DNA from 2 places in the Virgibacillus sp. Bac330 genome. Region 1 is predicted to be linked to the other one. Evidence: a T-box and tRNA genes for the amino acid it is inferred to sense, from the RefSeq annotation. Region 1 holds a T-box; the other holds one or more tRNA genes.

What was found. The T-box of region 1 lies ahead of metG (methionine--tRNA ligase). A T-box ahead of a tRNA ligase gene usually reads a tRNA of that ligase, here a tRNA-Met.
Region 2: it has a tRNA-Met gene. The T-box ahead of metG (methionine--tRNA ligase) is inferred to sense a tRNA for this amino acid. The anticodon was not compared.

What each region holds. Positions count from the first base shown of each region.
Region 1 is NZ_CP033048.1:2,714,867-2,719,306, reverse strand. It holds gene D9780_RS12580 (exo-beta-N-acetylmuramidase NamZ family protein) at 1-1,130, shown strand, start outside; T-box leader at 1,306-1,569, shown strand; gene metG (methionine--tRNA ligase) at 1,654-3,294, shown strand; gene iolE (myo-inosose-2 dehydratase) at 3,902-4,440, shown strand, end outside.
Region 2 is NZ_CP033048.1:4,044,531-4,048,970, forward strand. It holds gene yabP (sporulation protein YabP) at 1-27, shown strand, start outside; gene yabQ (spore cortex biosynthesis protein YabQ) at 24-623, shown strand; gene D9780_RS18820 (FtsB family cell division protein) at 630-1,010, shown strand; gene D9780_RS18825 (S1 domain-containing RNA-binding protein) at 1,116-1,505, shown strand; tRNA gene D9780_RS18830 (tRNA-Met) at 1,929-2,002, opposite strand; gene spoIIE (stage II sporulation protein E) at 2,363-4,440, shown strand, end outside.

The sequences.
Region 1 (4,440 bases):
ACGTGTATTTTTCTGACACTCATCTCCCCTGGGTTCTAACATCGCCAAATATTCCTACTGAACAGACAGCTTATTTGTATACTGGAACGGAACTATTGGATGACACGTCACTGTCTACAGGGATTGGTACTACAAAACCCTTTGAATTAGTAGGTGCTCCATGGATTGAAAGTGAAGCATTGGCAGAAGAAATGAACAAACGTAATCTTGCAGGTGTTAAGTTTCGACCAGCTTATTTTACTCCAAGATTCGGAAAGTATAAGGGAGAATTAATTGGTGGGGTACAGGTTCATATAAGTAATATTTCAGAAGTTGACTTGGTTTCTTTAGGGTTAAACTTGCTTGATGCAATGAGAGATCAAAACCCACAAAAATTTAAAATGAATGAGAGTTATGTTCATTTAATTGGAAATACTAAAGTACCTACTAAGATTATGAACGATCATCCAGTCAGTGAAATAATTAACTCGTGGCAAGAAGATTTGAATAAGTGGGTAAAAAATGTTCGTAATAAGTATTTAATTTATCCTCCTTATCCAGATAAAGCCAAACCTTACAAGCCATCAGGGGCGTTAGGGATTATGCCCTTGGATGTGGAAATGATTTTAGGTCAAAATGTGGCATTAGCTTTAAGAGGTTATGATAAAAATGGCAGAAAACTAGAGATTGATACTAGTTTAATTACTTGGACTACGTCAGGGAATATTGGGTATATAGAAAACGAGATATTCCATGCTGAAAAAGAAGGAGAGGGACAAATAACAGCAAAATATGGAAGCTATACAGCTAACCGAGAAATACTTGTTTCGGCACGCTATGTAAACAATATAAGGTATGGTATTCATTCTAACTATACTAGAGTTGTGTTAGATATAAATATGAGAATGAATGACTTTAAAATAGTTGAAGGGAAAAATACTTTAACTATCCAAATACCTTATGCAAAGATTTGTGGTGAGTTATTACAAGAAGGAGGCACCATTGAAATAAGCAATAGTCCTGTATTGTCATCTATTGAATATTTGAAAAAAGATACAATGTTCATTGCTAATTTTCATTTGCAAGAAAGAAAAGTGTTCTATGAAACGCCTGATTTTGCATCGCGGATAGTTGTTGATATAATGCATTAAATTGAAGAGTGCGAATGTTTCGTTTTTTCAACTGTAGACGTTGTTTTATTTAATAAAGTCTAAGTGAATACAGATCATGAGTTAATGTAAAAGCTAGTTGAGGGAATTATATTCTATTTGTTATCGTTGACTTCTATACATTCTTGTGCAATAATAATGACTATCATTATTTGGAAGAAAAGCGATGAAGAGAAGAGTAGATCAAGTGAATTCTTATACAGAGAGCTTCGGTAGCTGAAAAGAAGCAAGGAATAATTGATTGAACATGGTCTCTGAGCTGCATATCTGAGCTTTTAAGTAAAGGTATGACGAGATTTGACACTCGTTATCTATGTCATAGTATAAGAACATGTTGTCTATTGTTCCGTACTAATGGAGGCTATTCATGTGAATGATTAGTGAACAAAGGTGGTAACACGAGTATACCCTCGTCCTTTGACAATATTTATTGTCTTGGACGGGGGTTTTTTGCATGAAAGGAAACACAAGATTTTTATAAATTTTTGAAGAGAGGAAAAAAGTGATGAATATACTAATTGGTGGGGCTTGGCCATATGCAAATGGATCATTGCACTTAGGGCATATATCCAGTCTTTTGTCTGGAGATATTTTAGCGCGTTATTACAGAGCAAAGGGTGATCATGTGCTATATGTGTCTGGAAGTGATTGTAATGGAACACCTATTACAATACGGGCCAAACAAGAGGGAGTGGAACCAAAAAAAATAGCCGATACGTATCATAAAGAGTTTAAACAATGTTTTGATCAGCTTGGCTTCACTTACGATTGCTATACACGTACAGATGCACAACATCACCATACCACGGTTGGAGAAATATTCACTACCTTAATGGAAAAGGGGAACATTTATCGCAAAGAGGTGGAACAAGCTTATTGTAGTACTTGTGAACAGTTTTTACCTGATCGTTTCGTAGAAGGTATTTGTCCACATTGTGGAAAAGAAGCACGTGGAGATCAATGTGAGCATTGCTCCAAGATACTTGAACCATTAGAACTGGTGAATAAAAAATGTAAACTATGTGACAATTCACCTGTAACAAGAAACACAGAGCATTTTTATTTTAAGTTGCGTACTTTTCAACAATTATTGGAACATTACCTCAAAGATGTGAAAGAAAAGGGGATTTGGCGAGACAATGCACTTAAAATAGCAGAAAGATATTTACAGGAAGGCTTACATGATAGAGCAATTTCAAGAGACCTACCAGTCGGTGTACCTGTACCTGTTGAAGGTTATGAGCACAAAAAGATTTACGTTTGGTTTGAAGCAGTTGCTGGTTATTATACCGCTAGTAAAAAATGGGCAGAGGATAATCAGAAGGATCATACTTCTTTTTGGGGGGAGGACGCGATCTCTTATTATGTTCATGGAAAGGATAATGTCCCGTTTCATGCAATTATTTGGCCTGGTATATTATTAGGTATAAATAAGCCGGCCCTTCCAACTTATATGGTTTCTAATGAGTATGTAACGATCGAGAAGAAGAAGCTATCTACTAGTAAAAACTGGGCGGTTTGGGTCCCGCACATGTTGGAGAAATATGACCCAGATTCCATACGATATTTCTTAACAATCAATGCCCCTGAACATCGAGATGCTGATTTTTCCTGGCGTGAATTTGTCTATAGCCATAATAGCGAGCTGCTTGGGGCTTATGGTAACTTTGTGAATAGGAGTGTGAAGTTTATTGAAAAATTCTTTCATGGAGTCGTGCCTAAAGGACAGATTAATAAAGAAATGAAGTATCAGGTAGATGAGCTTTATCACCAAGTGGGTGAAATGATTGAGCACACTCACTTTAAACAAGCGCTAGAGTTAATTTTTGAGTTTATTAGAGGTGCGAATAAATATTTTGATCAGCAAAAGCCATGGATTCAAGTAAAAGACTCTCCTAAAGATTGTCAAAATACGTTGAGAAGTTGTGTCTATATTATTGCCAATTTAGCTCAGTTATTACACCCGTTTTTACCATTTTCCAGCGATAAATTGAAACATGCATTTAACATAGAGGAAATACAATGGAAAGCGATTGATATAAACAATTCATCTTCTATAAATATTTCTGAGCCGTTATTTGAAAGAATTGATGTCACTGTTATTGACGAAGAAATAGAACAGTTAAGAAAGCAATCCTCTTTATAAAGGGGGCTTTCTTGTACGATAGGAAAGTACAAAAGTTAAAGGTTTATAGTATAAGAAGAAATACGGATTTCGCTAAAGGATTTGGCGAATACCTAATTTTTTTGAAAGCAAAGATGAATAAAATGAGTGAATTCAAGCTAGGAATAAAAGAGAATGATGTTCAGTTTTTCTTATTAGTAGGCACCAATATTTCTTTTGAAAGGTAACTTTGGGATCAAAATTATCAAATTTGAGGTGAAAAAAGCCTGAGAAGGGACTGTCAACAATTTCTGCTAAGATTTAGCAGACGTTATATTTTCATTTTTAGCCTCTATTGTAAAAAAGCTTGGCGATAAGCCAAGCTTTTTTATGTCTACACTATAGTTGTACTTAATCAAAATAATACCAAAAAACAACCAAATTATGCAGAAATTTTAATATACCTTGTTATACATTAATATGTCACAAAGAAATTATTGACTGTAAACGCTTTTAAATATATAATGTAATCAAACATAACCAATACTTAACCAAAATATGATATTAATTTGTTGTTTTTATTTTTATGAGGATATAATTAACAAGTTATTGGTTAACTTTATTAATAAAATATGGAAGGGTGTATTTAATGACGAATATTGCATGGGGAATCGCACCGATTGGTTGGAGAAATGATGACATTCCTGAAATTGGAGCAGAAAACACGCTATCACACGTTTTAAGTGACATTGCTGTTGCTGATTATGCAGGAACAGAAGTGGGAGGCTTCTTTCCAGAAGCAGAAGTACTAAATAAGGAATTGGAACTTCGTAAATTAAGAATTGCTGGTAAGTGGTTTAGTAGTTATATTATTCGAGATGGTATCGAGGATGCGGAAAAAGCATTTCGTAAGCATTGTGAATATTTAAATGCGGTAAATGCAGATGTCGCTGTAGTATCTGAACAAACGTATAGCATTCAGGGAACTGATAAGAATGTATTTGCCGAAAAACCGTTTTTTTCAGATGGAGAATGGGACCGTTTATGTAGCGGATTAGATCTTCTTGGTAAGGTAGCGCATGAATATGAGTTGATACTTGTCTATCATCATCATATGGGAACGGGTATTCAAACCCTAGAAGAGGTCGATCGTTTAATGTACAATACAGACCAAAATTATGTGAATTT
Region 2 (4,440 bases), 1.3 Mb from region 1:
GGCTTCTTTAGCAAGTTATTTAAATGAGTTTAAGTACGCAGCTTGTAACAATGCTATCTATGATTGCAGGCGGTTTGTCTACGGGCTTCATGCTAGACACATTTCGTAGGTTCTCTCCTTATTGGAGAAATAGGAAGATCATGATTTATGTAATGGAAGTAGGGTTTTGGACTTCACAAACATTATTACTTTTTTATATTTTATTTTTGGTTAATGGTGGAGAGATAAGGTTATATATTGTACTAGCATGTCTACTAGGCTTTTCGATGTATCAAGCGATACTCTCCTATTATTATAAAAAGTTACTAGAGCATTTCATACGAATTGCGCTCGCTATCTATCGCTTTTTTTCACGACTTATACAAGTCTTCATTATTTCGCCGATAAAAGGAATTGTAATGGTTATTTATACAATATTTATATGGGTTTTAAAACTGCTTCTCTCTCTGCTACTTTTCGTTTTAACGGTGATTGTAACGCCAATCCAATGGTTGCTACGAGGATTCTACCAGTTGCTACCTAAAAAAGTTCAAGGAATTCTATTACAAATAGCAGGATTTTATAGTACAATAAAGAATAACTTAAGTAAGGTTTGGGAGAACATTCGCTGGAAGAGGAGGTAATAGGTATTGACTACAGGTAAACAAAGCGTAAGAAAACTGGATTCGAATTACATGCAACAATACGATGCCTACGTAGAAAGGCAGAATCGAAAAAAGCGACGTTTAATTCGACGTTTGGTGTTATTTGGAGTTATTACTCTCGTTATTCTTGGCGGTATGACTACATATCATATCCAGCAGCGCTCTCTTCATGCGGAAAAGACAGACGAATATGAAAATCTACAAGCAGAATTGGCGGATTTGAAAAAAGAACAAAAAAATCTGAAACAAGAAACAGAGCGTTTAAAAAATGAGGATTATGTACTAGAAATAGCGAGAACTAACTATTTCCTATCTAAAGAGGGCGAATTAATTTTTAAAGTTCCTGATAAAGAACCATCTTATTGACACACTTTCGTCAGCTTGGCTATAATATAATAGTAAGCTGATGATACATCATCGGTGGTTACTATTATTAGTTTCCTAAAAATTCTAAGGAGGAGCATTTTTTTTATGTCAATTGAAGTAGGCAGCAAGCTGCAGGGTAAGGTAACTGGTATCACTAATTTTGGAGCCTTTGTAGAAATCGAAAAAGGAACAACCGGACTTGTTCATATTAGTGAGGTTGCCGACAACTATGTGAAAGACATTAATGAACATCTTTCTGTTGGCGATGAAGTAAAGGTGAAAGTCATTAACGTAGAGAAAGACGGAAAAATTGGTCTATCGATTAAAAAAGCGGTAGATAAGCCAAAACCAAAACGTCAACGAGATAACCGTGAACGGGTTGAATCTTTTGAGTCAAAAATGAATCGTTTTTTAAAAGACTCTGAAGATCGCCTTGCCTCTTTGAAGAAGCACACGGAATCCAAACGCGGGGGTCGAGGTGCTAAAAGGGGATAGCAGTTGCTGTCTAAAAAAGATAATGCTCTATAAATAAAACTTATTCTGAATGCGTACCTTAAGTGAAAAGTGGAATACACGGCGCCTTTTGTTACCTGTTATTAGTTGTCGAAAAAGGCGCTTTTGCTATACAAAAAACAGAGATTAACATGAAGTTAATCTCTGTTTTTTTATCGTCTAGGAAATTATAAAATGTTGTAGCTGTGGATAAACGTACTAAGTTATTTAGCCACATTCGGCGTAAGCGACCAGCAACGAGGCGACTTCACGAACCGCCTTGCGATAAGTCATCATTGGTTCGTGCAACACGTCTCACCATGATTCATAAAACTTTAGTTGCTTCGTTTCACTCGCTACGTTGCTAACCGGGCGCCCCGAGCCTTTGTTCTCGTTTTGGTATTTGTTACATCATTATTATTTTAATGGCGGTAGAGGGGATCGAACCCCCGACCTCACGGGTATGAACCGTACGCTCTCGCCAGCTGAGCTACACCGCCAAATAAGTCAACATGAAATATAATACAGCAGGTTCGCCTCTCTGTCAACTCCTTTTTTGTTTTTTATCCTTTCTTTGTGTAACCATCTTATCTCCTATATTTTCGCACATATTTTTCAAATTGTTACAAGAAGGGAGATGCTGTGAATACTTGCTCTTGTCTTACGAAAAAGGATGCCTCCTCCATTACTCATGAATAAAAGCAAACGAAACGGTTGCAATCTTCCCAACGTTTGTTCGTGTTGAATCCTGTTTAAACCGTAAAAAGTAGTCGAACGATTTTTTTACAAGCTCTGAAGTTTTGACAAAAACAGTTCGCATATTGTGGTTAAATATGATTTACAGAGAGGGAGTGGTGGTTATGATGGAGTCAATGTCAAGGTTACAGCCCAAAGCACTAATAGCTCAACATGCAAGTCAGTGGGACAAGCTGAGAAGTCTCCTTTACGCAAAGTTGAAAATGGTTTTAGTGGATAGAGGCTGGTTATTTTACATGATTGGATTTTTATTAGGCCGGGCAGTCATTTTATCAGCTGTTTCGCCATTTGCGGTAGCTTTCTTAGCGACGATGTGGCTTGTCTATAAGGAAAAAGCGGCTAAAGCTATGATAGCGGTCCTAATAGGTGCTTTGAGCTATTCTGTAGACCATGGTATTTTTACCGCTTTAGGGTTATTTGTTTTTCTATTTTTAGCAGGACTATTTAAACAAGCAAAAAATCAACGGTTACTCATACCGTTTTTTGTATTTCTTGCTTCAGTAAGCACACGAATTTTTCAATATTCAATAGAACAGCAGTTGGCAGCATATGAATGGATGCTTGTGTTAGTAGAAGGGGTGTTAGGGACGGTTCTCGTTTTAATATTTATGCAGAGTATGCCGTTATTATCACCAAAAAGGTATAATCCAGCGTTAAAAAACGAAGAAATTGTTTGTATGATTATTCTCCTGGCTTCCATTCTTACAGGAACGATTGGTTGGACGCTTTATGGAGCAGCTGTGGAGCAGGTACTCGCTCGTTATTTTGTACTTATTCTTGCTTTTGTTGGTGGAGCAGCTGTAGGATCGACGGTTGGAGTGGTAACAGGATTGATTTTGTCGCTTGCCAATGTTGCGAATTTATATCAAATGAGTTTATTAGCATTCTCAGGACTTTTAGGAGGATTATTAAAAGAGGGTAAAAAACCTGGTGTAGCCATTGGGTTATTTGTTGGAACGTTCTTAATTGGTATTTATGGGAATATGACAGCGCTCGTCCCTTCCATTATAGAGACGTCGATGGCAGTTGCCCTCTTTTTACTTACACCAGCAGGCTGGTTTAAAAAGCTGTCTCGGCTTATTCCAGGGACAGAGGAGTATACAAATGAACAGGAACAATATTTACAAAAAGTTCGCAACGTAACAGCTCAACGGGTGGAGCAGTTTTCTAGCGTTTTTCAAGCGTTATCGAATAGTTTTGCAAGTGCTGATTCGCATTTAGAAGATGAGCAGGAGATACGGAGAGAAACGGACTATTTTCTAAGTCAAGTTACGGAAAAATCATGTCAAAATTGTTTTATGAAAGAAAGGTGTTGGCAAAAGGAGTTTGATAAAACGTACAGCTTAATGGAATTGCTAAAGGAAGGGTTACAAGAAGGAGGGAAACCGCCAAAAACAACCATGAGGGAATTTGAAAATTTTTGCGTAAAGCCACAAAAAGTATTGGATGCTATGAAGGAAGAAGTATCGTATTTTGAAGCAAACCAAAAGTTAAAACAACAAGTATTAGAAAGCAAGAAGTTAGTCGCTGATCAATTGCAAGGGGTATCGGAGGTGATGGAAGATTTTGCGAAAGAAATTCTAAAAGAACGCGAGCACCATGAGCAACAGGAAATGCAAATTATACATGCATTAAAGCAATTAGGAATGGAATTAGAAAAACTAGAGATTTACAGTTTGGAAAAAGGCAATGTGGACATTGAAATGACATTAACATTTTACGAATATCGAGGGGAAGGTGCCAAACTAATAGCACCTGTTTTATCGGATATTCTATCGGAAGTAATCGTTGTGAAGCAAGAAGAAATTGCGCCATTTCCAAATGGTTATAGTTACTTGGCGTTTGGAACAGCGCGTGAGTTTGTAGTAGAAACAGGTGCTGCTAATGCGGCAAAAGGTGGCGGACTTATATCTGGGGATAGTTACACTACGATAGAATTAGGCGCTGGAAAGTATGCGATGGCAATTAGTGATGGCATGGGAAATGGTGCTCGTGCGCAGGAAGAAAGTGTGGAAACGTTAAGGCTTTTGCAACAAATATTGCAGACAGGTATACCTGAGAAAGTAGCCATTAAATCCATTAATTCAATTTTATCTTTACGTTCGACGGAAGAAATGTTTGCAACGCTGGATTTAGCCGTCATAGATTTGCACAATGCGTATGTACAATTTTTAAAAATTGG